Regions from separate parts of the Virgibacillus sp. DJP39 genome, predicted to be linked through region 2. Evidence: riboswitches for the same ligand, from Rfam matches in the RefSeq annotation. Region 2 holds a riboswitch; each other region holds the start of a gene.
The links. A riboswitch is a leader RNA that binds a small molecule or an ion and turns the genes downstream of it on or off. The one in region 2 is predicted to bind cyclic di-GMP.
Positions count from the first base shown of each region.

Region 1: linked by a shared signal. The riboswitch ahead of ACOI1D_RS09630 (competence type IV pilus major pilin ComGC) and the one ahead of ACOI1D_RS03600 (DUF192 domain-containing protein) in region 2 are both predicted to bind cyclic di-GMP.
Region 3: linked by a shared signal. The riboswitch ahead of ACOI1D_RS18125 (hypothetical protein) and the one ahead of ACOI1D_RS03600 (DUF192 domain-containing protein) in region 2 are both predicted to bind cyclic di-GMP.

Region 1 is NZ_JBMERP010000023.1:1,616-14,326, reverse strand. Features, by position in the region: gene ACOI1D_RS09660 (PulJ/GspJ family protein) at 1-7, opposite strand, end outside; gene ACOI1D_RS09655 (type II secretion system protein) at 69-512, shown strand; gene ACOI1D_RS09650 (hypothetical protein) at 509-907, shown strand; gene ACOI1D_RS09645 (GspE/PulE family protein) at 989-2,551, shown strand; gene ACOI1D_RS09640 (type IV pilus twitching motility protein PilT) at 2,563-3,603, shown strand; gene ACOI1D_RS09635 (type II secretion system F family protein) at 3,607-4,803, shown strand; cyclic di-GMP riboswitch class II at 4,851-4,933, shown strand; gene ACOI1D_RS09630 (competence type IV pilus major pilin ComGC) at 4,972-5,343, shown strand; gene ACOI1D_RS09625 (prepilin peptidase) at 5,448-6,203, shown strand; gene pilM (type IV pilus biogenesis protein PilM) at 6,216-7,133, shown strand; gene ACOI1D_RS09615 (hypothetical protein) at 7,150-7,692, shown strand; gene ACOI1D_RS09610 (hypothetical protein) at 7,685-8,221, shown strand; gene ACOI1D_RS09605 (YqhV family protein) at 8,224-8,499, opposite strand; gene ACOI1D_RS09600 (MFS transporter) at 8,610-9,827, opposite strand; gene ACOI1D_RS09595 (hypothetical protein) at 9,989-10,129, opposite strand; gene ACOI1D_RS09590 (DRTGG domain-containing protein) at 10,282-11,589, shown strand; gene ACOI1D_RS09585 (YtpI family protein) at 11,626-11,919, opposite strand; gene ACOI1D_RS09580 (DHH family phosphoesterase) at 12,097-12,711, shown strand, end outside.
Region 2 is NZ_JBMERP010000005.1:70,752-83,462, reverse strand. Features, by position in the region: gene ACOI1D_RS03610 (signal peptidase I) at 64-1,173, shown strand; gene ACOI1D_RS03605 (HAD family hydrolase) at 1,223-1,891, shown strand; cyclic di-GMP riboswitch class I at 2,050-2,140, shown strand; gene ACOI1D_RS03600 (DUF192 domain-containing protein) at 2,286-2,630, shown strand; gene ACOI1D_RS03595 (Flp family type IVb pilin) at 2,661-2,843, shown strand; gene ACOI1D_RS03590 (A24 family peptidase) at 2,931-3,446, shown strand; gene ACOI1D_RS03585 (TadE/TadG family type IV pilus assembly protein) at 3,443-3,826, shown strand; gene ACOI1D_RS03580 (pilus assembly protein TadG-related protein) at 3,842-4,747, shown strand; gene cpaB (Flp pilus assembly protein CpaB) at 4,757-5,476, shown strand; gene ACOI1D_RS03570 (AAA family ATPase) at 5,507-6,319, shown strand; gene ACOI1D_RS03565 (CpaF family protein) at 6,332-7,753, shown strand; gene ACOI1D_RS03560 (type II secretion system F family protein) at 7,750-8,715, shown strand; gene ACOI1D_RS03555 (type II secretion system F family protein) at 8,720-9,634, shown strand; gene ACOI1D_RS03550 (small, acid-soluble spore protein, alpha/beta type) at 9,759-9,956, shown strand; gene ACOI1D_RS03545 (CoxG family protein) at 10,156-10,611, opposite strand; gene ACOI1D_RS03540 (hypothetical protein) at 10,814-11,083, shown strand; gene ACOI1D_RS03535 (b(o/a)3-type cytochrome-c oxidase subunit 1) at 11,649-12,711, opposite strand, start outside.
Region 3 is NZ_JBMERP010000081.1:9,322-16,000, forward strand. Features, by position in the region: gene ACOI1D_RS18095 (hypothetical protein) at 1-37, opposite strand, end outside; gene bioD (dethiobiotin synthase) at 350-1,054, shown strand; gene ACOI1D_RS18105 (hypothetical protein) at 1,344-1,529, opposite strand; gene ACOI1D_RS18110 (anti-sigma-I factor RsgI family protein) at 1,808-2,920, opposite strand; gene sigI (RNA polymerase sigma-I factor) at 2,917-3,630, opposite strand; gene ACOI1D_RS18120 (DUF5667 domain-containing protein) at 3,764-4,516, opposite strand; gene ACOI1D_RS18125 (hypothetical protein) at 4,535-5,047, opposite strand; cyclic di-GMP riboswitch class I at 5,110-5,192, opposite strand; gene ACOI1D_RS18130 (hypothetical protein) at 5,301-5,426, shown strand; partial or broken gene ACOI1D_RS18135 (hypothetical protein) at 6,283-6,679, opposite strand, start outside.

The sequences.
Region 1 (12,711 bases), on a different contig from region 2:
TTTTCATCTTTTACACATCCAATAACATGATATAATAGGTTAATAGTCTTAGTAGAGGAGTGATAGTTTTGTTAAATAAATATAACAATATAAATAATAGCAAAGGTTTTACTCTTATTGAGATTATAGCATCAATTTCGATATTAGGAATAGTTATTGTAGTATTTCTTCCAATTTTCCCACAAATAATGACATGGAATAACAACACTGAAAAAGAATTAGTTGCTGGTAACCTATTGGAACAAGCTATACACGATCTAAAGGGCCAAGAGTCTATTGTTTCGCAATTGGAAGAAGAAAAAATACCTGTTTGTCCTTTAACAAAAAAAGTGTTACCAGATACTGAACTTTTATCCTATAAATTAAATAAAGTTTCTCATTCAATTGTGTTAAATGTTTGCCAAACTACTGAAGAAGCAAAGTTGGGCTTATATCGTACAAATATACAAATAGTTTCACAAAATGATAAGTTAAGTGAAACCTATACATATCTTCAGGGTGATGCCCAATGATTAGGTTTAAAAACGAAGATGGAGCCGCACTAGTAGTTACGTTAATGATTGTTACGTTACTATTGTTATTCATACTTACTCAATTCTATCAGGTTACCAACACTACAAAACAAGTTGATACAGTTGGGCACACTATTGATGCCAGATCAATTGCTGAAATGGGGATTGATTATTACCGTAGTAAAATTAACCAATTTAATGATGAGCAGACTATTGAAGATTTTTTAAACGGGTTTCCAACTCGTGTAGAGGTCGATGGTAATAGACGATTTGCTATTAAACAAAAGAACATTAAAAAAACAAATGAAATAATAACTATTCATATTAGCAGTACGGGTACTGCCTATGGCAAGAATATAACTATCCAGGATAAGTTGGTAATAAATTTACCTTAAAAGGAGCGGATTAAACTGATTACTCGTAAGCGTCTAGGGGATTTGCTCCAGGAAGCAAATCTCGTAACGAACGACCAGATAATGGAAACACTGGAGAATAAAGATAGTGCTCAAAAGCTGGGAGATGCGCTATTAGAGCGAGGCCATATTACGGAGCGACAATTAATAGAAGTATTAGAGTTTCAGCTCGGAATTCCTCATGTATCACTATTTAATTATTCAATTGATGAACATGTATTAGGTTATGTTACAAAGGAAATGGCTCAACAAAACTACATAATGCCGTTAAAGATTCAGGGTAATGAATTTATGGTTGCAATGAAGGATCCAATGGACTATTACGTTATTGACGATTTAGAAATGTCAACAGGGTACCGTATTTCACCGGTTATTGCCGCGAAAGATGACATTCTTTATGCAATAAATAAATATTACTTTAAAGGTGAACTTGAAGGATTTCAGGATAGTTCTGATTCTAGAGATGATGAAACATCCGTTATTCAAATACTAGATCAACTTTTAAACACTGGCGTGCAACTAAAAGCTAGCGATATTCATATTGATCCACAGGAATCCACTATCCAAATTAGATATCGTATTGATGGTAGATTACAAACGGAAAAAGTTTTACAAAAGCATTTACAAAATTCCCTGGTAGCGCGTATTAAAATTTTAGCTAATCTAAACATTACGGAAACAAGGTTACCACAGGATGGTAGGATTAGATCAACGGTTGGTGTAACACCGGTAGATCTGCGTATTTCCTGCTTGCCCACTGTTTACGGTGAAAAAGTTGTTATTCGTATACTGGATTTGAAAAATGCATTAATGCAATTAAGTGAACTGAATTTTTCAGAAGAAAATCATAAACGGTATTTAGATTTGATTGGACAACCATCTGGACTAATCTTGTTGACTGGTCCTACAGGTTCTGGTAAAACTTCCACATTATATGCATCAATCAATCATTTAAATAAGAAAAATGTTAATATTCTAACGATTGAAGATCCAGTAGAATTTCAATTAGAGGGAGTTAACCAGGTTCAGGTAAACAGTAAAATAGGGTTAAACTTTGCTGCAGGACTTCGGTCAATGCTAAGACAAGATCCAAACATAATCATGGTCGGTGAGATTCGGGATCAGGAAACAGCTGAAATTGCCATACGTGCATCAATGACAGGACATTTAGTATTCAGCACATTGCATACAAATGGTGCAATAGATACTGTCCCAAGATTAGTTGACATGGGAATAGAACCATATTTAGTGGTCAACTCATTAAACGGAATTGTAGCACAGCGTCTCGTCAGAAAAATTTGCCGAGATTGTAAAATGGAAAGAGAACCGGCACAAATGGAAAAGGAACTATTCTTGAAGAATGGAATGGAAGTGGAAAAACTTTACTATGGCAAGGGGTGTAGCAGCTGTCATCAACAAGGATATCGTGGCAGAGCTGCTGTTCATGAAGTTGTTGTTGTTGATGATACGATTAAGACAATGCTTTTAAACAATCAATCAATGTCAAGCATCCGTTCTTATCTAGAAGAACAACACTCATCTGTTCTTCTCCAGGACGGATTAGCAAAAATAAAGACCGGGTTAACGACGATGGAAGAAATCATGCAAGTATCAATTAGTATATAGGGGGCGTCTACATGAAAGAGGATTTTGATAAATGGTTAACTAACGCATATCAGCACAAAGCATCAGATGTCCATCTGACGATAGGCAAGCCACCTATATTCCGCATAAATGGATTGCTTCAAGAACAGCAATTACCGGAACTAACACCAGCAGATACCTATCAGATTGTAAAAGAAATAATTTCAACGGAACTTTGGGATCAACTTGAAACTAACCGTGATTTAGACTTTACATATGGTATTAATGGTGTGTCAAGGTTTCGAATCAACACATTTTTCCAACGAGGTCAATTGTCATTAGCAATCCGAATTGTGCCGAGAACAATACCGACAATTGAAGATTTGGGTTTACCACAAATTGTGAAGCAAATCGTTCAACACCCTCAAGGTCTGATTTTAATTACAGGCCCGACAGGTAGCGGAAAGAGTACTACTCTTGCTGCGATGATAAACTACATGAATAAAACGATGCAAAAACATATTATAACGCTTGAAGATCCAATTGAGTACATGTATAACCATGATAAATCTGTGATTGATCAGAGAGAAATTGGGTTTGACACCACCAGTTTCGCGAATGGATTGAGGTCTAGCTTACGACAGGATCCAGATGTTATCTTGGTTGGAGAAATGCGGGATTTCGAAACGATTTCCACCGCAATTACAGCAGCTGAAACAGGCCATTTGGTATTAGGAACACTACATACTACGGATGCGGTATCAACTATCGAACGTATAATTGACGTGTTTCCACCTAATCAACATGCCCAAATTCAAGTTCAATTAGCATCTATATTAAAAACAGTTATTTCACAACGGCTGTTAGTTACAAAGGATCGAAGGGACAGAGTAGTGGCTACTGAAGTCTTAGTTAATAATTCAGCAGTGAAAAATTTAATCCGAAATGAGAAGCTGCACCAGATACAAAATGTACTGCAAACATCAAAAGAACACGGGATGCATACGCTTGAAATGGACTTGAAGCGGTTACTGCAGGAAAATCGTGTTACTCCAGAAAGTATTGCGCCTTTTTTGCAGGAAAGGAATTTGTAGAGTATGAATTACCAATACACTGGCAAAAAGTTATCGGGACAAAAAATAAGTGGTAAAGTTGAAGCAGACTCAAAGCAAGAAGCAATCCAAACCCTTGAAAAGGATGGACATATCATTATTGATATTGCTGAGACTAAGCCATGGAATAAAGATATCATTCTAAATAGAAAAGTTAAAAATAAAGATTTTGTTATATTTTTAAGACAATATTCAACGCTTATACGAGCTGGAATCTCTCTCTCTGATGCTACAAAAACAATGGTAAAGCAAACAGATAATTACGCTTTACGGGTTGCTCTTACTTCTATTGATAAGCAACTTGATAATGGGAGATCGCTATCAGTTGCTACTGAACAGCATCCGATGGTTTTTCCGTCCTTACTAAGAAATATGATCCACGCAGGTGAAGTGAGTGGTAAGTTAGATGAAATCTTAAATCAGATGGCTGATTACTATGAGAAAGAATACCGGAACAAACAGAAAATAGTATCGGCTGTTCTGTATCCAACTGTAGTCGGGATAATCACACTTTTCTTAAGTACATTTTTGTTAGTCTTTGTTGTTCCACAGTTCGTTAGTATGTTTCGCTCCTTCGGAGAAGAGATACCGATGTTTACACGGATTGTACTTAACTTGAGTAACTTTGCTGCGGCATATTGGTGGATTTTATTTCTATTAATTATAATAGCTACTTTAGTAATTAAATACTTAATGCAATTTGATCGCTTTAATTACCGACTAGATGTGGTGAAGATGAAATTCCCTTTTATAGGGGTCCTGGTACATAAAGGTGCATTAGTTCGTATGCTTCAAACCTTAAGTACCCTATTTAATAGTTCAGTACCAATTCTACAGTCAGTGGAAATCACGGAAAAAGTTGTTGACAACAAAGTTATCCAAGGTATTCTCGCAAAGTCTAGACAATCGTTAGCTGTGGGTGAATCTTTGACTAAGCCAATGAAAGATCACTGGGCATTTCCAGCTCTAGTTGTACAGATGGTCCAAATCGGGGAGAAGACGGGAACATTAGATCATATGCTGATGAAGGCTGCTGAATTTTATGAGGAAGAAGTAGAACAGTTATCTAATAGAATAAAAGTTTTAATCGAGCCATTAATGATTATTGTACTTACCGTTATTGTAGGTAGTATTATCATGGCGGTTGTGATACCAATGTTTTCATTATTTGAAAAAATATAGTAGAAATGGTAGATTTATGTAAGGTTATAGAGTATACTTAATATAGGACTAACGTAGGATGCGTTGATAGATTACCTTTACATAGGGCACTTTGGTAATCAGGAGCAAGTAGTGCAACCGACCAACTAGTTTTATTTTAAAACTAATCTAGTAAAGGGTGGGGTCAACATGTTTGAACGGATAAAGAAACAGATAAAGAGAGAAAAAGGGTTTACATTAGTAGAGCTTTTAGCAGTTATAGCAATTTTAGGTATTATTGTAGCTATTGCAGTTCCGACGATTGGGAATGTTGTAAGTGATGCAAAAGGTGACGCTAAAGATGCAAATAAAGAATTATTTGAGAATGCAGCTAGATTAGCAGATGTTGCTGGTGAAGGCGATGAAACATCATTTAAACTTAGTAAACTAGTAGACTTAGGTTATTTAGAAGAAATTCCTGATGGTTTTAGTGAAAATGATACTGTTGAAAAAGTTAGTAAAGTATGGACCTATACCAGTAGTACTAATACAGTTGAATCGGGTTCTGATACTACCCAATAAACTTAATACTTTAATACAACGTTTCAAAGCCTTGCATTATTTGTTGCAGGGCTTTTTATTCCAACTAAAGAAGTAATTAAGAAGTAGCATAAGGAGTAACAACAATGGACATCACATTAACCATTTTATTTTTCATCCTCGGCCTAGTTTTTGGCTCATTTTTCAACGTAGTAGGTTTACGTTTACCTAAAAATCTCCCATTCGCAAACGATCGTTCGTTTTGTCCTTCCTGTAATCACACACTAGCCTGGTATGAATTAGTTCCTGTATTATCCTATTTAACTCAACTTGGAAAATGTCGACATTGTAAATCTACCATTTCGCCGATCTATCCAGTTGTGGAAATCACCACAGGATTACTGTTTGCGCTTAGCTTTTGGAAAATCGGAATTACTTTTGAGTTAATTATAGGTTTATTACTCGTCTCGATGTTAATGATTATCCTCGTATCCGACATCAAATACATGTTGATACCAAATAAGGTTCTTCTTTTCTTTTTACCATTGTTTATTGTACTACGTTTTTTGCACCCACTAGATTCATGGTTAACATCACTAACTGGGGCAATTGCTGGAGTGGGAATTACTGCCATTATAATTCTCGCTAGTAAGGGTGGAATGGGTGCTGGCGACATGAAATTGTTTGGTATTCTTGGTATCGTACTAGGACTAAATCAGATTTTGCTCGTGTTTTTTCTATCGACTATAATTGGGGCAATTGTCGGCAGTTTGTTATTGCTCTTTAAAATTATCAGCCGCAAACAACCGATACCTTTTGGTCCATACATCGTTGTTGCTGGTTTGGTAGCATATTTTTACGGAGATTTCATCATTAATTGGTACATACAATTTTACATATAAGTAGGTGGTAGCATGGCATTGGTAAAAAGTGGTCGGGTAAATATTGTTATTACAAATCGGGTTCTTCGTTATTCGTATCATAAGAATGCATCATTAGATAGTTTGATAACATACGGGGAATTAGAACTGCCTGAGGGGACTATTATTGATGGCAAAATTGGCAACAAAGCTGTATTGAAAGAACTAGTTGAGCAACTTGTTCAATCCCAGAAATGGAAACGTAAAAAGTTATTCTTTTGTGTGCCTGATGATACAGTTGTAATACGTGAATTAAGTGTTCCTTCTGCTTTACAACCAAATGAAATAAAAGGATATATTAAAACACAAATAGGGAACAGTTTTCACCTCCCTTTCGATAATCCAGCAATAGACTTTGAGCTTCTTGATGGTGGCGAGCAACAAAAGATTTTATTATTTGCGTACCCTAATGATAAGCTTGAACCGTTTATTTCTTTGTTCACACAAGCAGGATTAAGGCCCGAAGCTGCTGATTTTACTTCACTGTCCATTTATCGCTACTATTATAGTAAAGAACATGCGAAAGACAATGATGTGCTTCTTGTAAACTGGAACAAGGATTCCATAGTAATAACCGCCTTCAATCAACACAAAGCTATTTTCACAAGGTATCGGAAACTGGATTTCCCGGTAGAAATAGTAGATGAGATAGTAGCTGATCGACTTATAGCTGATCAAATCATAGAAATAAATCGGATAATTGATTTTTATCAATATAATATTACAAACGGATCATCTAGTATTTCAAGGCTGATAATTGGAGGGGACTTTCCCTTTTTACAACAAGTTAAGACTGAGCTACTATCAAGGGTATCAATCGCTGTTGATTTAGTTGACGAAATAGATAAAACACACGACACACCTGCTAAGTATATTGACGTACTTGGATTGGCTTTAAAGGAAGTAACATAGAGGGGGGAGCAATTAGATGAATACGGAGATTAATCTGATAGAACAACAACCGAATAAGTTTGCTCCTTTTCTAAAGTTTGGTATTCTTTTCTTTGTTCTTGCTCTTTGTGTCATATCCTTTGTGCTATTTCAAAAAAATGACTACCAAAGTCAGATAGAAATCAAATCTGAAAAACTAGCAGAATTGGAAAGTATTCTCTTGGAAAATCGGGGAGCTGTTAAAGATTATAAGAAACAAGAGAGGCTGATTTCAGACGTAGCAGGAATCAGATCAGCCAGTGTACCAAATCTATCTGTATATAAAAGTATACTTGGTCTGTTGTCAGATTCTAAACAGTTAATCATGTATGAAACACTGCCCTCTAATCAAATCTTGGTAGAGGCCAAATTTGATACATTACCGGAATTGGCTGGATATGTGTCTGCATTATTAAAGCTAAACTACGTAAAAAATACAGAGCTAACCAATGTTATTCTCGTTGATTCGGCCTACCATGCTACTTTAACCGTGGCAACTGACTTAGAAACTTTGACAAAGGAGTTTGGTATGAATGAATAAACTTCTGTCGAAACACACGCTGTATGGAATTATTGGTGTTTTTATTAGTGTAGCTATTATTTATTCTATTTCCTATTCTCTCATCATAAAACCTATGCAAGCGGAGTTGCAGACGATAAATAAAAATGTGAAGATGTATGATGCTCAACTGTCAAACATAGAAGACAATCTGGAAACTGAAAGCAGTGAATTAACTGAAATTGCTGCACAACTGGTTCCGAGCAGCCCACAACCAGATGTTATTTTGGTCCAAATAGAGAAATTTTCTGTAGAGTCAAATACTACTGTAACTATGATTGAATCAACAATTCTGGAAGAGAAAAAGGAAACCTCTACTCTACCTAAAAAAATAAAGAAAACTGGATATACCATAGAGGCATCTTCGCCAAGTCTAGAAAGTATTAACACTTTCCTGACGTTGTTGAAAGAGAATGAACCACTTTTTACTATAGAAGGATTAACAGTGACTAAAACAGGGAACCAACAGTTTTCACTTTTGGTTACTTTTGTCGCTTACAACCAGAATTAATTTTACTTAACTTTAATTCCGACTAGAATAAGAACCACTCCAGTAAATATACAAATCATTTTAGCAAATGATACTTTTTCAGAAATACCTAATAAACCAACTGAAGTTGATACGATAAGAATTATAGGTCCGATCAAAGCCAATGAACTATTGACGATTAGGGCCTTTTCTATATTATTCAATTTAAACATTAAAGCTGCTGCAAGAATTTCAATACTCCCAGAAACCAACCGCAACAAAACCATGATGAAAACTGCTTTTTCAATCATAACAAACATTATTGGCCTCCTCCCGTTAATTTTCTCCTTGTAGTTTATGCATCAACTAATGAGAAAAGACAGGCTATCTTAGAACCTAATTATATTCAGAGAGGAGAGAGGTTTATGCATTATTTATCAGGTTTGATTTCTTTAAAGGCGAGAAATGCTGCGAGTAGTGCTAGTAAGGATAGAAGACTGACAAGCCAGGTCAAATTTTGTTTCATTAATAAAGCTGTTGCTGGAGGGCCACCCGCAACTCCTATAAAGCGCGCGGCACTATAAAAAGAAGTAATTGTTCCTCTAACACCTTTCTCAATACTTTCCGTTATCAATGCATCCATACAGGGAAGTACTGCTCCAATACCAATTCCACAAATCAAGAAAACTACTAATAAATAAAGAACTTGTTCTGAAAAACGGATTGCTACAACCGAGCCACTGGCAGTTACTATCCCAGCAAACGTAATCCACTTCATTACAACTAAATTATCTTTTATCGTCTTTCCGGTAATAAATGACGCAAGACACAATGCTGCTAGTGGGATTGCCAGATACAATCCTTTCCTGAGACCTTTAACATTATAGGTTTCTTCTAGCACACTGGAAAGATAAAAGAGTATGCCAAATAAAATAAACATTAGAATAGCACCAATTACAAAAATGGAGAGAAGCCAGCGTTTATGTTTTACAAACACACTTTTTGTATCATTTTTAAAATCCTTAAAAGACGGACCTTTTGTTTCTTTGGGAGGCTTTTTCACTAAAAAAATAATTAGTAAAACAGAAATGAGACAAAATATTGGAATGGAGAAAAAAGGTAGAAACCACACTACACCTGCTAATACAGCACCTATTATAGGACTTAATACTTTACCAAGTGTATTTGACGTTTCAATCAGTCCTAAGGTAGAACTGACATCTTTATCTTTTTTAAACATATCTCCTACCAATGGTAATACAATCGGGGCAGTTCCAGAAGCTCCTATCCCTTGAAGGATTCTTCCGATAATTATCAAGGTAAAAGGGTCACTCATTTTCCAGGATGCCCACCCAGCGATTAGAGCACCAATTGCCGCAATGATTAATGAAGGTATTATTACATTTTTCCTTCCGTACCGGTCAGAGAGAAAGCCTGCAAGTGGAATAAGGAAGATTCCTACGATGGAATACACACTTATTATGTAGCTGGACTGCAGCTTTGAAATGTCAATTTCCTTTTCCATTATTGGCAGGACTGGAATTAACATGGAATTCCCAAGTGTCATTATTAATGGAATTGATGCCATGGATACAATTGCCCATCTTTTTTCGTGAATCTCACTGTTGTCCTTTTCAATGGTTGCCATATGTCAGTTCCTCTCTTATAAAATATTTATTATTTTATTATTTGTTCATCCTTTGTTCTTATGCAGGAACGTAATATACTCATCTTCAGTTCTGAAACAGCTCGTACAATCATAGGATAATTATAGAGCCCAAGGACACAAGGAGGAGATACTATGAGACACTATGCTGTTTTGCGATTTTTATTAGCTTGTTTTTTCTTATACTTTGCATGGCCAATTATTCCTACTGCAGTTACCTCAACAGCGAGTTTGTTTTGGGGGTTGTGGTTAGTTTTGTTTTTATTAGTGATTGCTTCAAACACTGCAACAATTTTGCAAATAACCGAACCTCCATCTATGGAACAGGAAAGAACTAGATCACGTCTTAGGCTTTAGCATTGAGGTTTCACCTATTCAACTGTATAATTAATACTATTAATCAGACTAGTACAGTTGAAAGTTGGTGACAATCTGAGTGGCAACGAAGCATGAACAAATCATTCAACATATAGGAACGTTAGGAATTGGTAATAAAATATCTGTTCGTCAGGTAGCAAAGGACTTAAATGTTAGTGAGGGTACCGCATATAGAGCTATTAAAGAAGCAGAAAATCAGGGTTTAGTAAGTACAATAGAGCGAGTTGGAACAATACGGATCGAAAGAAAAAAGAAAGAAAACTTTGAACGATTAACCTTTGCTGAAGTAATCAATATTGTTGATGGGCAAGTATTGGGTGGCCAGAGAGGGTTGCATAAAACACTTAGCAAATTTGTTATCGGGGCGATGCAATTAGACGCAATGATGCGTTACACGGAACGTGACTCATTGCTAATTGTCGGAAACCGGGTAAAGGCACATGAACTTGCGTTACAAGAAGGTGCTGCGGTTTTGATTACTGGAGGATTTGACACTGAGGAACATATTAAACAGCTTGCAGATGAAAAGGAAATTCCGATTATGTCAACAAGCTATGATACGTTTACTGTAGCTGCCATGATTAATCGGGCTATTTATGATCAATTGATAAAAAAAGAAATAGTTTTTGTCGAGGATATTTTTACATCTGTAGAAGACGCATACTATTTGGATGCGAAAGACTTATTGGGAAAATGGTATGAGCTGAATGATCTTTCAACGCATTCTAGATTTCCAGTAGTCGATGATAAACAGCGAGTGGTCGGGATGCTTACCTCAAAAGATGTAATTGGAAAAAATGGACAAACTTTAGTTGAAAAAGTAATGACGAGACGTCCACATATGGTTCAAACAAAAACTTCACTTGCTTATGTGGCTCATATGATGGTTTGGGAAGGTATCGAGGTAATGCCTGTGGTAGATCAATCGAATAAACTGCAGGGCGTGGTTTCAAGACAGGATGTACTCAAAGCATTACAGCAAATTCAGCGGCAGCCACAGGTGGGTGAGACAATTGACGATATTATTTCACGGAATCTGGAGTCGCTGCCAGAAGATCAAACTATCTTTCAGACGGCTATAACTCCACAAATGACAAATCAGTTAGGAACATTGTCTAATGGAGTTTTTACATCCCTTATTTCAGAAGCAAGCAGGCGTTTGTTGTTGCAGGTGAAAAAAGCAGATCTCGTCGTTGAGAACATTACTGTCTACTTTATGAAACCTGTACAAATTGACAGTGAAATTTTGATCAAACCAAGATTACTTGAAGTTGGTCGGGTTTATGCAAAAATAGATGTTGAAGTGTTTAATGACAAACAAATGGTAGGAAAAGGGTTGTTAATGGCGCAATTAATCGCCAGGTAATAAACAAAAGCTGACTAATCGTTTAGTCAGCTTGTCTTATTCATTATTGAGTCGTTTCCATTCATTCCTGTAATGTCTACCTTCTTTAAAGCCACGTGATAGCTGTAGTACACCTAAAATAAGAAAAACTATACCGATAAACAATGAGATCTGTGTCCCATAATAGATGTATTGGTTTATTGCAAAAAAGAAAATGAAACTCCCAAGACAAATTCTGGATTTTGCGTTAAAATAAGCTTGAGTGAGATTATCGTCACTTTTAAGAATGGAAACTTTGTAATATACATAAAAAACTAGTGACGCTGCAATTAAAATCGGGAAAATAACCATTTGATCTACTCCAATAAGAAGAATTTTCTAACAAAATGTTCAACTAACATTATAAGAGAATATAAAAGGGAAATGAATGAAGTGTCATCTTAATTCCTTGTTACATTGTAGCTTGTCTTACCGAATTTAGCCAGAAAAAAAGTATAAATACTGATTAGAGAGAAGGATGGGTAACCGATGCAATTTGAACTGATAATAGAAGAAATAGAAAAGCATGATACGATAATCATTCATCGTCACGTGCGCCCTGATCCTGATGCACTTGGCTCACAAGGTGGGTTAATGCATTTGATAAAAGGAACATATCCATTCAAAAATGTGTATTGCGTTGGTTCTGAGGATCCGTCTTTAACGTTTATGATAGAAATGGATACTATTAACGACGATGTATATGATGGAGCACTTGTAATTGTTTGTGATACGGCCAACGCTGCACGCATTGACGATCAACGTTATGATAAAGGTGACAAGTTAATAAAGATTGATCATCATCCAAATGTTGATGCATATGGCGATATTATGTCTGTTGACACAAAAGCAAGTTCAACATCTGAAATTATTTATGATCTTTTTTTATATGCTAAAAAACCACACGGCTTCAAACTGAGCGATGAAGCAGCTCGACTTATTTATGGTGGGATTGTTGGGGATACAGGAAGATTTCTATTTCCAAGTACAACAAAAAAGACGTTTCAATACGCTTCAGAACTTGTAGCCTATGATTTTGACCGCACTTCGTTATACGATGGTATTTACAATACAAAAGAAACAATAGCTAGGTTACGTGGATAT
Region 2 (12,711 bases):
TCTACTTTAGAGGGCTTAATTTGATATAGATTTACAATAAAATAGAGGAAAGGAGTTGTATCTATGAAGGTAGTTTCGAGAATAATAAATGTTGTTCTAGTAATAGTAGTCTTATGTTCATTAGTCGCAGCTATTGGATCAGCTATTACAAAAGAACCTATGTTACTTACTGTTATCCGTTCAAACAGTATGCACCCTGTTTGGGAACGGGGGGACATGGTCATCATTGAAAATTTAAAAGAAGAGAAAACTATACATAAAGAAGATATTATATTTTTTAAAACAGAAGAAGGGAGTCTTTCAAAACAGGGCTGGATCGCTCATCGTGTAATGAGTGGGAGCCGTGAAGAAGGGTTCATTACAAAAGGTGATGCCAATAAGTATACAGATCAAAGTTCCGATGGTACTGTACCTATTAAACAGGAGTGGGTTGCAGGGAAAGCAATAACGATTGGAGAAACACCAATTGTTATTCCGAAAATTGGCTACTTATCGTTGTGGGCGGAAAAGTTTCAAAGCAATCCGTTATTAATACCAGTAATCGCATTGGTTCTTGCAGGACTAATTGCCTTCGGGGAAATTAAGTTTACAAAAAAGCGTAAAAAGAAGAGTCAGGGGATGGAATTACAGCTGATTTATATAGTGGGTGGATTAACGATTGCAGTTATTATGGGTGGAACAATGCTTACTTCTGGACAGAACCTCGGTTTGGCGTACCAGGTATCTGACAAAAGCCAGGGAGTAATAATGGGGAGTGATGTCGGGATCTTAAAGGTGGGCGATAAGGTTTCGCGTCCATTGTCGGAGCTTAGCAATAATGGTGCTTTTCCATTAATCGGAACCATTAATACGAGTGACAAGCAGATTGAGTTGAGTCATGAAAGGGTGATTCTATCAAAAGGGGAACAAATAAAATCCACCTATACAGTTAAAGCTGAAATTCCAGGGAAATACGAATCATCTATAAGGGTAGGATTGTTTTATCCATTTTTGCCAGCATCGCTAATCTATTTCCTCTCGGAGCAAAGTTATTGGTTAGCGCTCGTCTCGGTTTCACTAGTGCCAGGATTACCTTTGATGGTTTATCCGTTTGTTAATGGAAAGATGAGAAGGAAAACAGCTAAGCTATTAAGAAGGAAAAAAAGAAAAATACAGAGTTCATTGCCATTCTAGTGTACATCCCCTTAATGCAGCATTATAGTTGATGTAGAGGTGATAGGAAATGGCAGTTGTAACAGTTGATTTCGATGGTACCCTTTACCAAGGGAATTCGTTTAAGGTTATGTTTCAAGCGGCAAAAAAGGAGTTCGTCTTTAAGCAGTGGGTTGTTGTTGGTGCAGGGATTGTAAAAGCTACAGTTTCTGGCTTACTTAATGGAAAAAATGCTTTTCGATTACAATTTTTCAGGGCCTTTGCACAATCGTTTAAGGGAAAAACATCCCAGGAATTAGATGATTTTTTTGTAAAACTAGTAGAGATAGGTATTAAAGATGCAAATCAGGACCTTGTACATAAAATACGTGAACATCAAAAACAAGGAGATACTGTTATTGTTCTGTCTGGTGCCCTTTTTCCTTTTCTTAGAGCTTTTACCAAGAAACTTGATTTAAACGTTCATGTAATTAGTACCGAATTACAATTTGACCAAAATGGAATATGTACTGGTAATCTTGGTTCTATAGTAAATGGAATCGAAAAGGTTAATAAAGTAAAAGAGTGGATGGAAGTTCATCAGGAGGATGAATCTCATCCAGCTGAAACCTGGGCATATGCTGATAGTAAAAGTGATATACCATTGTTTCAATTTGTGAAGTATCCTATAGTAGTTAATCCTGACCAGGGTATGAAAGAAGCAGCAAAGAAAAATAACTGGTCAATATTTGCGTCTTAAGGCAGCTGTCTATATCAGTTGTCTTTTTTTAGTTAATCAAGAGATTGTTTATTTGTGGGGGTTTTTGTAAAAAAATGGTACTATTGTAGGATTCTATTTGTTCTGTTATTAAACTATTATAAAAACAAGAGAGCAGTCGAAAAAAGAATAATTCTGTATCTCGATAAAGGCAAAACTTGGTGAAAGCCAGTGACGCAAAGCTATAGGGGCTATATGCTAATCTTCGCATATTGCTAGCCAGTTACCGAAGGATCAGGGAATAGTATTTTAATAATGGGTAGATAAGTAGCGCCTTTCTAGCACTACAAATCTATTTAATTGTTGAAATAACTAGGCAGTAACCCCCCTTTCGGTAAAGGCGGGTTATTTTTATTGTCCATAGGAGGTGTAATTATTGAAGCTAGTAAACCTAAGTAACGAGGAGGAAATCGCCGTAAATGTCAATCAGGCATACAGTTTTTTTAAACGACTAAGAGGCTTGATGTTCACGGACAAACTTGACTTAGGAACTGGCATGCATATCAAACCCTGTCAATCCGTCCATACATTCTTCATGAATTATTCCATTGATATTATTTATCTTAACGCAGCAAACATAGTTGTCGCTATTGATGAAGCATTAACCCCAGGAAAAGTTGGAAGTCGCTATGCCGATGCAGTTTCAGTAATCGAGTTACCAGCAGGAACAGTTAGTCACACTCGTACAGAGATTGGAAATGAAGTTGAATTCGTCTTATAAAAATTATTTAAGAAAAGGGAGAGATTTATTATGATGATGAAAAAATTAAAAGGCTTATTTTTAGAAGAAGAAGGACAAGGTATGACTGAGTATGGTTTAGTGTTGGGAGTAATTGCTGTAGGAGTGGTTGCGGTATTAATTACAATGCGAGGACAAATAAAAACTATGTTCGATAATGTCGTGGCATCACTGACAACAGCTAATACACCATAATGGTATTATTATAACAATTAAAAGAGCAAATAAAGCTTTACATATGTAAAGCTTTTTTGTTAAAAAAATAGAAGGGAGGGCATTGATGTGTTAAATCTATTATTAATAATCGTCCTAGTAATCTGTGTAATAACCGATTTAAAAAGCAGAAAGATCTATAATAATGTCATTTTTCCATCATTGCTTCTTGCTTTTCTATTAAATGGAATTTTGTTAGGTTGGTCTGGTTTATTCAGTAGTTTACTAGGTTTTAGCTGCGGACTTGTTATTCTTTTAATACCTTATCTAATGGGTGGTATGGGTGCAGGTGACGTTAAGCTGCTAGCGCTAATAGGAGCAATTAAAGGGTCGTCATTTGTATTTATTTCAGCAATTTATATGGGTTTTATTGGTGGTTTAATTGGTCTAATTATTTTGTTGCTTCGTAAAGGAGCATTTCAACGTTTAAAATCAATCACCTATTCGATAAGCGGTATTACTTATGGCATGAGGATACCTCTTGGTCTTGATAAAGAAGGGTTAGAAAGTACATACCCATATGGGCTAGCAATTGCTGGTGGGGCAGCTCTTGCATTTTTTCTTAATGGAGCTGTTTTATTATGATCCGAGAGGAAAAAGGACAATCATTGGTGGAAATGGCGTTAATCCTACCAGTTCTTTTGTTATTACTAGTGGGTATCATTGATATCGGCAGGATGACCATTATGTATTCTTCGCTTCATTTCACCGCACAGGAAACAGTAAGACTTGGAGGGTTAGGTGAAACTGACACAGAGCTTGTTCAATTTGCCCGAAATAATTTAAGTATGGGTGATCCAACTAAACTTCTTGTAGACATTACTCCCCAACCAGAAATGAGAGAGTCTGGTGAATATATAACAGTAAACCTAGATTATACCCTTACCCCTTTCACCCCATTTATCGAGACAATTTTTCCGGAGTCGCTTGTTCTAAGTGTCGACTCGACTATAAGAATAGAGTAAGTGAGGGATCTAAGCATGAAAATAATAAGGGAACTTTTAAGAAAGCAAGATGGTAATGTCCTTATTCTCGTGTCACTGGCATTTGCTGGTTTATTGGCAATTACTGGACTTGTAATGGATGGTAGTAGGCTCTATATGACAAAAGCTGATTTACAAAAGGTGGCGAATGCTGCAGCCTTGTCCGGTGCACAGGAATTAACGTCAAATGATGAAGCAATTGTCAGATCTATAGTTGATGAAGTTCTTGTTAAGCATAATGAGATCGCCGCTTTGGACACGGTTAATGTACTATTAAATGATCGTGTCAAAGTAAATCTACAAAGAGATGTACCACTTGCTTTCTCTAAGTTGTTTGGCATTGAGACCGTAAATATAAAAGCTGATGCAACAGCGAGCCTAGGTGTGATGGGACGAGCAACAGGGGCTGTTCCGCTTGGAGTGGATGAAAGCTTCGTGTTGGAATTCGGTGAAGAATATCCACTAAAAGTAGGGTCAGGTGATTCCGAATACGGCAATTTTGGAATACTTGCACTGGCAGGTCCAGGAGCAAAAACCTACGAAGAAACATTTCGAGATGGATACAGTGAAGAACTCCAGGTTGGAGATATTGTCAACACAGAATCAGGTAATGTTTCAGGAAAAACTAGAGATGTCGTGCAAACGAGGGTAAATAGTTGCAATGATATGTATGCACGGGATTGTGATCGGGTTATTCTCGCGCTTATCTACAAACCATATGCAAATGAATTAAATAAAGTAAAACAAGTTCAAATAACTGGGTTTGCTTATTTTTATATTAAAGAACCAATGAGTGCAACAGATACTTCGATCACGGGGATCTTTATGAAAAGAACTGGCAAAGGCTTTGCAGACCCTAATGCAGTAAATCGTGGAGCTTATAGTATTAAACTAACTGAGTAGGTGAGAGATATGCGCTCAAAGATGATATTTTTTTTAGCGATTATAATGGGAATCATAACAACTGTACTATTTTTAAATTACACAAAACAATTTGAAACAACTGATGTAGCTGCACCGCCAATGATTGAAGTGGTAAAAGCCAAAGAAAAATTAGCTGAAAACCAATTAATTACTAAAGAGGTACTTGAGGTAGTCAATGTACCAGAAGAAAATATCCATCCACAAACCGTTACTGACTTGGCAAATGCTACAGGAAAATATGCAACAGCTAACATTGAAAAAGGTGAAATAGTGCTTGCTCATCGGGTGAAAGATCAAGAGGAAGAGTCTGAAGTTGTTTCTCGAAAGGTGAAGGAAGGCTTCCGGGCAGTTTCTGTTGCGGTAGCAAACGTTCAGTCTGTTACAAATTTAATTCATCCCGAAGACCATGTTGATGTGATCGTAACCAATAAGTATGTCAAAGGAAAGAAAGAAGGAATAAATTCAGAGTTATTACTTTCCGATGTTCGGGTGCTTGCTGTCGGAAAGAAAATGATTGAAAAGCCAAGTGGTGAATTACCAGAAGGTACTACAGCTGAGGGATATGAAGCAGTTACCCTTGAGTTGAAACCAGAACAAGCTATTGCTTTAATTAACGCTTCCGAACAAGACGGAAGTCGCGCTAAAGTACCAGGCAACATCCACTTCATTTTGCGCCCGAGTATTATTCCACCTGATGATCGGGATTAAGCGTTTGTTGGTATCAAGGAGGAAAGCATGATGGCAGAAGCAGAACAAATATATAACCGTAAGATGATTGCTGTGTGCAGTGCAAAGGGGGGGATAGGAAGAACACTTATCTCAGTCAATTTGGCAATCGCGTTGAATAAAAAAAATCTCAACGTCAATCTGCTGGACGCTGATTTTCAATTTGGAGATGTCAGTCTTGTGATGGATTTACAGCCATCTTATACAATGAAAGATGTTTGTGAAGAATTCGATAGAGTTGAGCAAGGTTCAATTGACCACTATATAACTCCTCATTCATCAGGAGTTGGCGTTTTACCTTCTCCCGAGAGACCCGAATATGCAGAACTTGTTACAAATGAAATTTTATTAAAAGTGTCAGATTTATTACGAAAGCAATCTGATTACCTTGTAGTTGATACCGGTATTGGAATCCAGGAGCAGTCCTTAGACATGATGGAACAAGCAGATCAAATTTTACTCGTGACTAATCTGGAAATGACTGCTTTAAAAAGCACTAGATTAATGTTAGAAACACTAGGAAAATTAGGGCTTCGCGACAAAGTTATCCTAGTAGTTAATCGGTATGATATGGACAGCCTGATAAAAGCAGAAGATATACCAAACATGCTCGAACAGGAGAATGTAATATATATCCCAAATGATTTTAAAATTGCTTCTCAATCGCTAAATTTAGGAATTCCATTTGTAACGAGTAAAACTAAATCAGATTTGTCAAAAGCATTTTTTAAGATAGCAGAAAACTTACTATCAAATCATAAAGTGTCCAGTGGTATCGATAAGAAAAAATCAGTTGTTTCAAAGTTGTTTTCTTCAAAAAAATAGGGGGGGTAGGAAATGAGTCTTCTTAGCCGATTGCAGGATAAAGATAAACAGGAGCCAAAAGTGACAGCAGAGAAAACTGTAAGCACAAAAAAATCAGAGCAACCGTTACCATCGAAAGAAACAAGCAAAAAAAGTATCCCCCCTAAAAAGCCTGTCCAGCCTAAGGAAAATGAGAAACATAAGGAAATAAAAAGGCTATTACATAAAAAAATACTACAGGAAATTAAGGATTTAGATAACTTAGAAGAAATTTTACCTAAAATTGATGAAATGGTTATCGATATCATTAAAGAAGATGAATCATTTCGGGGAGTAGTCGACCGAAAGCTGGTAGTTGATGAGCTTGTTAATGATTTAACTGGATTCGGACCGATAAACCCACTTTTGTTGGATGAAGATGTATCAGAGGTAATGGTTAATGGACCCAATCAGGTATATTGCGAAAGAAAGGGTAAGCTTGTTTTAACAGATGTGAAATTTCGGGACAACGAACATGTGATGAATGTAATTGAAAGAATCGTAGCCCCAATTGGTCGGCGAATCGATGAAAGCAGCCCGATGGTTGATGCACGATTACCGGACGGATCTCGTGTAAATGCAATCATTCCTCCTTTGGCACTAAAAGGTCCGACTATAACTATACGGAAGTTTTCTGAAGATCCTTTCGTAATAGAGGATCTTGTTCAATTTGGTACATTAACAAAAGAAATGGCTGTTTTCCTAGACGCATGTGTAAAAGCACGACTGAACATCTTTGTTAGCGGCGGTACTGGTTCGGGTAAAACAACTACTCTTAATGTGTTATCTAACTTTATTCCAAGTGATGAGCGGATCGTTACGATTGAGGATGCGGCTGAGCTTCAGTTAGGACAGGATCACGTTGTTACGTTGGAAGCTAGACCTCCAAATATTGAAGGTAGAGGTGAAGTATCTATTCGAGATTTAGTTCGAAATTCTTTGCGGATGCGTCCTGATCGAGTAGTTATTGGTGAGGTACGTGGGGCAGAGGCTTTAGATATGCTTCAGGCAATGAATACAGGGCATGATGGTTCATTAGCAACAGGGCATTCCAATAGCCCACGAGATATGATTTCCCGACTAGAAACTATGGTGCTTCTAGCAGGGATTGAACTACCGGTTAAAGCGATCAGGGAACAAATTGCTGGTGCAATTGATTTGTTTATTCAACAGTCCCGATTAAAGGATGGAACCAGAAAAATTACTAAAATAACAGAAGTTCAAGGCTTAGAAGGAGAAATAATTGTTTTGCAGGATATTTTTAACTTTGAGCAAGATGGACTTGATGAACAAGGGAAAGTGATTGGTAAATTGGTACCTACCGGTGTCAGACCAAAGTTTTATGAACGTCTGGAGAATTCGGGTATAACCATTTCACCAAATGTATTCATTGACCAGGAGGAGTGGATAGGATGATAAGTCTAATTATCCCACTAATTTTCTTGACAACCTTTCTGTTGTTTTTATCCATTTTACAATTTTTAACGCCTGTTAAGGAAGAAACGGTCAAAAGTAGAATTGATCGATATTTCTCAGCTAATAAGGAAGATGTAGTTGAGGAAAAAAAGATTCGTTTAAAATTAAATTTAAATCGGACAAAAATAAACATACGTAAAAAATTGTTGACTAAAGCTAAAAACAATAAACTAGAAATTTCGTTGTATCGTGCTGGAGTGCCGTTAAAACCTGAGGAATATGTTATGTTTCAGTGGATTGCTGTTGCACTGGGTGCTGGCATTCTTTATCTATTTGTTGAAAGTATAATTATAATGCCCATTGGTGGGATAGTCGGATTTCTAATTCCTAGGTTTATTTTGAAAAAAAAGGAAAGTGACAAAGCGAAAGCATTTAATGATGATTTGCCTGAAATGATTTCTTCTGTAGTTGGGGCGCTAAAATCAGGATTCAGTTTTCCGCAAGCTTTGACGTCTGTCATGGAAGAAGCAAAGACCCCTATGAAAGAAGAACTGGGAACGGTGTTACGTGAAATGCAATATGGAACTGCAATGGAGGAAGCATTAAATAACCTTAAGGAACGGATGCCTAGTGACGATCTTGATTTGATGATTCAAGCCATTATTATTCAACGGCAAGTGGGTGGAAACCTGGCGACGGTTTTAGAAAAAATTGTTCAAACCATTCGAGATCGGATTAAGATACAAGGACAAATTGCAACATTAACCGCTCAAGGAAGATTATCTGGAATGGTAATTGGTTTGCTACCGGTAATCCTAGGCCTGGTACTATATCTTATACAACCCGATTATATTGGTGTGCTGTTTAGCCACCCAATTGGGCTTATCCTTGTAGCAATTGCGATTGTTTCATGTACCATTGGTTTTTTTCTAATCCGAAAACTAACGACAATCGAGGTGTAATTCTATGCTATATATAACATATCTTTTAACAATTCTATTGTTGATTTATGGAGTAGTTAGCTTGCGTCGAGAAAAGAAGCATAAAATAAAAAGTCGGATTTCATCTGTACTGCGAACGAATGCGCAGAAGGATGTGCTACCATCTAATCAGTTGAAAAAACTAACCTTTTCCAAACGAATGCTCGAACCATTTTGGAAACAATTAAAGCAGGTCTTTAAGAAAAATTTATCTTCTGCTAAAAAAGAAAAAATTGAAAATAAATTGCTTCAAGCGGGAAACCCTATGGGCATGACACCAGTGGAGTTTCGGATTGTACAGTTATTATTACTTGTTGTACTTCCGGCAGTTTTTGGATTGTATGGATATATCCTAGATATCTCTGATGGAGTTACACTATTAGCTGCATGTTTTGGTTTACTTATTGCATCATTTTTTCCTTTTTACTACTTGAAACAAAAAACAAAAGCACGAGGAAAAAAAGCACTTAAAGAGTTACCCGATTTCCTGGACTTATTAACGGTTAGTATTGAAGCCGGATTAGGATTTGATTCAGCATTAAGCAAGGTTGTTGCAAAAAAAGATGGTGTATTATCAAAAGAATTTCAGCAAAGTCTTGAAGAAATGCGTTTAGGGAAAACAAGAAGACAGGCTCTTTCAGGTGTACGCGAACGTGTGGTCATTGATGATGTGAAATCCCTAATTGGAAGTATCATTCAAGCCGAACAACTAGGGATTGGAATGGTGCAAATTTTGAGTGTACAATCTGTTGAAATCAGGGAAAAAAGAAAGCAACGAGCGGAAGAGCAGGCGATGAAAGCACCAATTAAAATGCTATTTCCACTTGTATTATTTATCTTTCCTTGTATATTCATCGTACTATTGGGACCAGCAGTAATAGGGTTCCTTGGAGCTTTTTAATAAAGATTTTTACTCACAATTCATTTAACATCAAAAATTTAACAGGTGTAAAAAATCACTTACTTCAAATGATAAGAGCAGAACAGATTCGTTCTGTTCTATATCCCACAAGGAGTGATCAATGATGGCAGAAAACAAAAATGATTTGTTGGTGCCAGGTGCGAGAAATGCAATTGACAGTATGAAAGAAGAAATTGCAAATGAACTTGGTGTTCAGCCAGGAGCTGACACCACTGCACGCGAAAATGGATCCGTGGGTGGCGAGATGGTCAAAAGAATGATCAAAGTCGCTGAAGAAAGTATGCGAAACGGAAATAAATAAAGAACCATCAACAAGATGATTCTTTGGAGTGTTCGGGTACTATCTTCCAGAAGTTAAGGAACCGGGTAAAATCCGGTTCCTTTTCTGGGAAGTAAATACTTTCTTTATTTTAATACGATTACCGTTTATACCGCATATCATCCGGTGAACAGTACAGGAGGATTGCTAAAAGAGTAGATCCATCGAATGAAACTTCACTTTATGTAGTGACAACTTCGACTTCGTTAATCTTTTGAGCAATGGATTTCGTCAATTCATTTGTTGTTTTTGGTACGAAGGATTTTAAAAATGAGTTAATCAATGGCCCCATCATCCCTTTAGCTATAATGCTGATATAACAGGTGATTTCTGTCTTACTTCCACTTATTACTCTAGCCTCGAAATAACCATCTCCTTTAAAATTTTCATTTAGCCCGGTTAAATTAAAGGTTACTAGTGATGGTTCCTGCCACTTGGTGATGTCTATTCTCAAATTAACTGCTTTTTGAACCACACCAATATCGCCCTTAAATTTCCAGGTTGATTGTTTTTTACTCAAAATGGTGTGTTCGATATAGCCAGGTACCATTGGAGCCCACTTATTCATATCGCTAACGTACGGCCAGACATAATTGATTGGAGTTTCCAATTCTAGTTTGCAAATCCCGCTTGGCATTTCGGCGTCCTCCTTGTAAGAACCACTTGATGGGTACTTTTTGTTTTTAAGTTACAACTGTTTAGTGTATGCTCAGCACGAATGAATGAGAACAAAAAAATTGAATTCCCCAAAAGAATTAGTGGTGAATAGTTGTTTTTAAAATTGCTAATAGGGTAATAGTACTGTATAGAATGGTTTAAGAAAGGAATGAGACAGAAAAATGAAGACAATTGATGCTTATTTCAAAACTGAGAGTGACGCAGAGAGTGTAAAAGCTAAGCTTGAAACCTTAAAAGTCGAGCAAGTACTTGTGGAGAGAGTACCAGAGTTTTCAAGAGACAAGGTAACTGAGATTCTCAAAAACCTGTTCACAAACGAACCCAAGGATAGTCATGACCCGCAAGTTCTTCATGTTGAAATAGCAGATGAAGATTATGGCGAAGCGGATAAAATCATCAGGGAAAGTAATGGCTATATTTCTATGGAGTAGGTTATCTACCATTAATCATCCGGATAAGGGTGGTTAATTTTTTTGTTGGCTGTTTTCTAAAAGGTTGTTGTTCTGACAGAAAATCTGAAAACTGCGACGTGGTGAAATCTTTTAGTCGCCGTGCCGGCAGAATACTTCGCTTTCCGCGGGCACGGCCTCAGCCTCCTCAGAAGCAAAGAACGCTTCTTCCGGGGTCTTCGGACGCGTGCTGTTCCCGCAGGAGTCTTCGTATTCTGCCTTCACTAAGATAGAAACATGTCATGCCCCCTATGTTTCATGGGACTCCTTCCCCCTTGAAGAGAAGCGCTGGATCAGCATCAATTTTGTAAAGGATGGTAGGAAATAAACATAACAGTTACGTCGCAGTTTGTTTCAACTGTAAAACTAAAAGCAACAAAATTCACGAAAGACCCTTTTGGTTAAACAAAAAGAGCGTGTCTCTGATTTAGAGGCACCACTCTTATTAGCTTTTCACTCATTGGTATTAACTTCGACGATAATTGCACTGGTAATTGTAAAAACTATGATAAACGAAAGTACTAATGTAAACATTCTAAATCAGCTCCTACCATGTTTTAAATCCACCAGAACCCGGTGGTGCATGTTGAATCATATCGGCTATTGGAATTGTGTATGCGATCAAAATAAGTGCAAATGCAATACCAATCCACAGCCACCAGTTTTCCAAGAAACGCGGGGTATTAGTTGTATCACTTTCAGCAAGAGGAAACTCGACGTAATCTACTTCATTGCTAGCTTTTGTTCCAAACAGTCCTTGAAATACAATGAATACCAGAATGCTTGCAGAAAGGAATAAAATAGAGCCACCGACGGCCATGGTAACGTGATTCGTTAAGATACCATCGAACCACGCCAAGGTTGATGGGTGATTTCCATAGTCGGAATAGGCAGTCCTTCGTGGAGCACCTAGTAATCCAAGTATGTGCTGGGAAGTGGACATTAAAAACATCCCTACTGCCCATGTAAAAATTTGAATGAAAGCAAGTCTCTGCATTGATTTTGTTAATTTCGTACCAGATAAATAGGGAATCAACCAGAAAGTAAGACCGTAAAATGTCATCGCAACTGGGGCCCCAACTGTTATATGGAAATGCCCTACAACCCATAATGTATTGTGAATAACTTCGTTCAACTGGAAGCTCGCATTCAAGATGCCGCCTGCACCACCTGGAATGAAAAATAACATAGCTATAAAAATAGAAGTGAATCTTACATCCTTCCACGGCAACTTTTTAACCCAGCCAAATACACCTCTTGCTCCTTTTTCTCTTCCTGATATTTCAAATGTAGCAATCATAGAAAATGCAGTCATTAGTGAAGGAACAATTACCATAAATGTTAGGACAGTCTGCAAAAATTTCCAGAAACTTTCAATTCCCGGTTCCGTAAGCTGGTGATGAAATCCAACTGGAATCGAAAATAAAATAAATAACAAAAATGTTAATCTTGCCAGAGAGTCACTGAAAACTTTTGCACCAAGCAGCTTAGGGACAACTAAATACCAAGCCATGTAGGCAGGTAAAAGCCAGAAATAAACTAATGGATGTCCAAAATACCAGAATAAAGATCGGCTTAATTCAACGTTGATCGTATCGACCCAGCCAAAT
Region 3 (6,679 bases), on a different contig from region 2:
ATTCTTTTTCTTTTTTTTCAAAACCCTTTTCATGCATACCATCGCCTCCTTTTGATTATTATGAACGGAATAAGATGGCTTATGCAGATAGATTTCCTATGCTAAATCCCCGAATGCTAATGTTTTACATTGGAAAATTTAATAACAGAAGCCATGAATATACAGCCCTCATATTTATTAAGAAGGACTAGATTGAACAAAATTTAAACCTATTAAAAGACCCATACTATTTTTACTCTTCAAAGTTTTAACAAGCCGAGTAAAACGAACTATTTTCACTCAAACAAAAAGTTACTCCTAATAAATCAAATATGCTACACTATTGCTATTCTAAGTAAGGAGTGATTTTTTGTCTGGGATTTTTATTACAGGTACCAGCTCTAATGTTGGTAAAACCATTATTACCACGTGTCTTACATACGCATTTCGAAAACGAAAAATAGATGCGGTTCCCTATAAACCAGTACAATGTGGAGCAATTACAGAAGGTGAAGAATGGTTGGCTCCTGATGTAGAACTTTACCGGAAAGTTTATAACCCAAAAGATAATGAACAGCTGAATTCTTTTCTTTACGAACCCCGTTTTTCACCTCATTTTGCTGCACAGTTAGCTGATGATCCTATTGATCCACAGGTAATTAAAAGTAATTATCATGTATTACAAGAGATGCATGATTTAGTACTAGTAGAAGGAGCAGGTGGACTAGCTGTTCCTTTAATTGATGAGCAGTATGGAACACCAGAGCTAATTAAAGATTTGAACATACCAATTGTGATTGTTACTCAAGCTACTGTTGGGACACTAAACGCTACTGCATTAACTGCTCACTATGCTGAAAGTAAAGGTCTTAACATAAAAGGGATCGTAATAAACGGTTATCCAGACAATCCAACTGAAGGAGTTAAACATAACCCAACAATGATTGAGAAAATGACAGGAATACCAGTCATTGGAATTGTTCCTCAAATCGCAAATGTGGAAGCTCGAATAGGTGAAGAGGAAGTATTGGAGGAACTGATAGGAGGAATTGATTTAGATAAACTATACTATTAGTCCATTTATCTAGGCGCTTAATACAGTCTAGCGCCTATTGTAGAGTCCCTGTATAATAATCAAACTACATATGAAATATTGATTTATCTATATGTTGGGCTGTTTCCATATAGCAACTAGTACCCTTCCTAGTTATAGCAGGATAGGATAAAAGCAAATGCCTTATCCCCCATACTTCAACTTCCTTGGCAATACTTTTTATTTAAAAGATTGTTCTAATATCTTTTTACTTTGACAATACATATGGCTATTTTAAGTTTAAAAAGTCCTTTAATATTCATTTATTTATCTATACTCTTTTCAATTCTTCTTTCCTCATTGCGATTTTTACACGTTCTTTTGGTTCCCAACAATCAAATTGATAAGTCGGTTTAGTATCAAAACCTAGCCTTTCACAATAAATTCGTTTCCCTGTTTCTTTTTGCTTCTCAATCCGAAAATTTTTACATGTCGCACAACAATGAAAACGACTCATAACAACACCTCCAACAGTCGAATGTTCGTTGTAAATTATAATGTGAGAAGATAGTATAATATGATTAGAATATTCCTGATCCTGAGTAAGGGGCTATTTTACATAGCCACTAGTGACATTTCACTTTAAACTATGGTATAGACGGAGAAGAAGGTTGATTTTCATTCGTGTTATTGTCATTAGAATCTAGGTTCTCTTCTTCAGGGCGATTCTCACTTTTTGAATCAGATTCGCCTTTCTTTTTCACACCTGTTTCCGGATTCGGTTGATTCTCTATATTAGTTTCGTTTTGTCTCAGGATTGTTATCGTTAGAAGTTGTTTGATTTCCTTCCGTTTCCGGCTTTTGATTCAATTCTTCATCTCTGCTACTTTCATTCTCAGCACGAGATGACTTATCCTCCGTAGGGTTTGGGTTTGAATGTGCTTCATTTTCCGGTGAGGGACTATCTTTACTTGTTTTAGTATTCCTATCTTGTTGTTGGGCACCTTTATTAGCAGACCTTTCTTGTTTATCATCAAGGTTAAGCTTTTCAGTTTGATTCCCTTTCTGATCTTTGGGAGTTTGTGGCGGATTCTGACGTGATTCTGAATTCAATTTGGCATTCTCTTCCGTAGAATCCCCTTGTTCAACCTCATCTGGAACCTTCTTAACATCTTCCTCAATCATATCCTGTAATTGTTTAACGGATTTCTCTTTCACTTCATGAATATTTTGAACGAGCCCCTTTTCTCGTAAGGATTGAAAATGTCTGTATTTATTCATCGATACGTCCGCTCTTTTGGCTTGGTCATAGAATTCCTTTGGTTCATTGAATACCAGTACATCCGCAACAATGTTCTGACGTTGAAGTTGAGTTTGGATCACTTCTGTTAGATCACGTTCAGAAAGGGCATCAGAGTCACTAGTTACCTTCACAATGGTAGTCTCGATTCTTCCTTTTTCTTCTGTCGTTAAAAAGCCTTTTGAAATCGACTCGGATATAATAAGATTAACCACTTGATAGAAGTCTAAGCCTTCTAATTCGATGGAGTTGACGATTTGTTTCCCATCGGTATTCAAAGCCAAAAGTTTTATCACGTTTAAATCCTGGTCTAAATGAGCCTCAATACTCGGATTAATATCAGTGGCTGCTATATAGTGAGTCTCGGAATGATTTTGAAGCACTCCATAAGATAAAAAAGCGATAAACAAAATAGCCACCATTGCTATAGTAGATACAAACTTGAAAGGAAGAGGCTGTGTCTTCGCTGAACACATCATCCTTTCACCCATCATCGGTACGTCATGTTCAGTTCGCCGTATATTTTTAAACGTGCCATCATCACAGAGAAGGACATATTCGTTCTCTGTCACTTTGGTCACGACACCTTCAATTGTATGTTTTTTCATATTTTCACACTCCCAGGCCCGACTTGAACAAACGTTGAAAGCTGTCTCCATTCCGGATGTAGTTGAATCATAATGATCGTAATCAAGTACTTTCGGTGTCGCTCGATTGATTTTTGCCGGTGCCCTGTCCTTTTGGTAAAAGAAGCTACAGGAAATACATTTTTCTCAACTAATCCATCTACTAAATCGCGATGTTTGATAAATTCAGAAGCTATTTCCATAACGTTGATTCGAGTTTTACGATGTTTCGGGCTTTGACTCTCCAACTCCTCAAATGAAATGTTAAACTTACCCAGTTTTTCATCGAGTTCTAAAATTTCTTCCACGAGGGCTGAAGTACTGGTCGATTGTTGGTACGACTCTAGAGACGCTTTCATTTCAGATCGATCATGTTCTAACTGATTGTCATCTGAAATAGGGTACAAATGACGTTTTTCTTTTCGGAAATAGTCAATTAGATCCCGTTGAATTAATAGATATACATAGTTTAGAAAGGTACGCCCTTTATCGTATTCAAATGTGTCTATTGCACGGTTAAAAGCAATCAGTCCAATACTGCTCTCATCACTGCTCCATGTCACATATCGTTTACAAATATGTCCAACAACGTTAATTATATATGGTTTATAATGCCGAATTAATCGTTCTCTTTCTATATCATTACCTTTTTTTATTTCTATCAAAGTTGCTTTTAACCTCGGCATTTCCATGATGTCCCTCCTTATAGAACCACTTAAAACACAAAAAGTTCTCTACTATATATCGGAGGTATATGGTTTTTAATAAAGGATAGCAACCATTTTTAATATGGATTACTATCCTTTATAGTTTCTTTTCCAATTGTTATGGTCTACCTGATATCTCTTCTTGTTTCCCTTTAGCTTCTTCTTGTTTCTCTTCTGCTTTTGCTTGTTCTTCTTCTTGTTTCGCTTGTGCTTCTTCTTGTTTCTCTTCTGCTTTCGCTTGTGCTTCTTCTTGTTTCTCTTCTGCTTTCGCTTGTGCTTCTTCTTGTTTTTCTACTGCTTTTGCTTGTGCTTCTTCTTGTTTTGCTTGTGCTTCTTCTTGTTTTTCTACTGCTTTTGGTTGTGCTTCTTCAGCTTTTTTAAGAGCTGCTAAGAATTTTTGCTCGGACTTTTGTTGATTCTCTAATGCTTTCGTAATACCTGCCTTCGCTTCTTCTGGAAGATCTTCGCGCTCTAGAAGTGCTTTTAGGTTTTCTGAACGTTTTTGACTATTTTCAACTACAATTTCTTCAACTGCTGATGTGTCTTCTCCAGCTTCTTTTGCTGCTTCAAGATCTTCTTCACTCTGTTTCACATGTTCTTCATAATCTTCTAGCAACTCTTCTGCCTTTTCTTCATTGCCTTCCTCAAAGGACAATTCTGCTTCATTTATTCGATCATCCGCATATTCATCTTGAAGAAGTGCTTTTTCACTATTTTCTTCAGTTAACTCATATTCTGCTTCCTCCATTACACGAGAGGTATCATAGAGATCTGAACTCGGATCAACAACTGATTTATCCTCAGCTGCATAAACATTCCCTGCAAATAATAAAAGTAGACCAAATGTAACACTAAATATAATCGTTTTCATTGTAATTCCACCTTTTTCTTAAAAGTATAGTACGCTTTGTTTAAATTTCTCTATCATTGCTTGGTTTATTTCATAATCTTCAAGAGGGGTCATAAAAATCAAAATTCCAACTTGTTCCTCTCCACTATTCAAATAAATATCTGTTCGAATGCTTTCTTTTCGGTTCGATTTTAATGAAAGATATCGCTCAGCCTCCTCAATCGCCTCGCTATTTCCAAACGATGCTTTCAATTCACTTTTGATATCATCTAATGACTTTTCATTCGAAATAGACGTTAAAATGGCTTTCACATTCCCATTTTGAAACATAATATTTTCTTTGTTTTTACTGGAGTTGTCTTGCTGTTGCCAACCTGGTGTTTCGATAACCCTAACTGTTTCGCTTTCATATAGGTAGTTCTGTTCCTCTTGTTTCTGTTCGGTATTATTTTTTTCATTTGGCTGTGCGCCTTCATTTCCACCATTTTGGCAAGCTCCTAATACGAATAAAATCATAAAAAATAATAGTATTACGCTTGTCCTGTTTTTCAACCTGTCACCTCCGTCCATTTCCTTATGACTTTAGTAAAGAGAGGGGTTTATAGCATTGGTCCGATGGCAGCTGGCTGACATAGAAAATTCCTTAGCCCCTTTAGCTTTGCGTAATCATCTTTCAATGATTTTGCCTTTCTCTCTATCTCACTTATCTATACGTACGCTTGTTTAAAATTTTGGGGGGGACGGACAAAATTTTAAAATATTATTACTACATTGGGCAATTAAGAAACTTACGCATATTAGTTTGATGACGGAAGCACAAAATGACCTAGCAGCAATCACGATAAAGGTTGGGTCATGGGGGCATGAAATCTACAATGGAGTTTTATACACATGTCTCCAAAAAGATAAAAAGACGCTTCCGTCAAAGTGAAAAACTTTGTACGAAAGACGCCATTTCTAATATAAATAGAAAATAAATGTTATTTTTTTGTGTATTTTTTAGCACGGGTGAAAAATGAACCAAAGCATTGATTTAACAGAGTTTGATGATGTATTCTACATCATGCCGCCCATATAATAACCATTAGAATACATAAAAATAGTTAACAAAAACCCTATTAAAACAACGTTAATGATTTTTACTTACGCATATAGAAATACGATATTAAAACTTTTCGGTCACTTTTCGGATACTAAAATAAAAGGATTTGAAACAAATAGAAGAGGTATTCTGTATGGATACTTTGTATTAAACCAATATAACGAATACATACAATCTATTGTTTTGTTTATATAAAGGGTGATTAATTAGCATATAAAAATGAAGAAGAGCTAGACCCTAGACCAAGGATTTTTAAAATCAAAGCAATACTAGAAATAGAAGGCAAAAAGGATATTATTGACTTAATAACTAGAGAGATCACTCTTAAAACAACTCATTGATAAATAAAAAAGGGGTGATAATATGCAGACTGCTACAATGATTATTTCAGGCGTTGCAATAGCCATTAGCATTGTAACGATTGTCATTTCATTAAAAACAAGGGCGAAAACTAAATAAAGCAAGTTTTTTAACTAGTGTAGGAATTCGTCAATTATATTTTTTCTCCCCTTTAAAAAGAACCTCCCATTGCAACTGGTGTGAAATTCTGAAACATCTGTTAGGTTATTTCTTTACCCACATTTTGTTTATAATATAATGAATTTAACTCTTCCAATTTGATTCCTTAATTTATTCCTCACCACTAGAAGGTCCAATTCTCACTAAATCACCTATAACAATTTAGTCATTCAAATCCATAATATTCATTAGCTTTTTCAATAATCTTTTCTTTGAATTTATCTGGAGAGTCTCTTATAATATTTTCAATTAATTTTTCTTTAAACTCTTGCTCACTTAAGTTCAATTTTTCAACTAAAAGAACTGTAAGAGTGTTTAATCTCGCATCATTGAAATACGTTTCTATATTTTCTTCATCAAAAGGTTGATCGCTAGAATAAAGAAAACTTAGTTGAAAAATGTTTATACAAGTCCCTAATAAAGATACTGAAAATAATACTGTAAACAATAGTCCGTAAGATAACAAAAAGCATAAAATCATATATATTAATGAATTGAATTCTAACGGAATATTTATTATAAAGTAGGAAATTAACAGAAGAGAAATCATAATACCAATTACT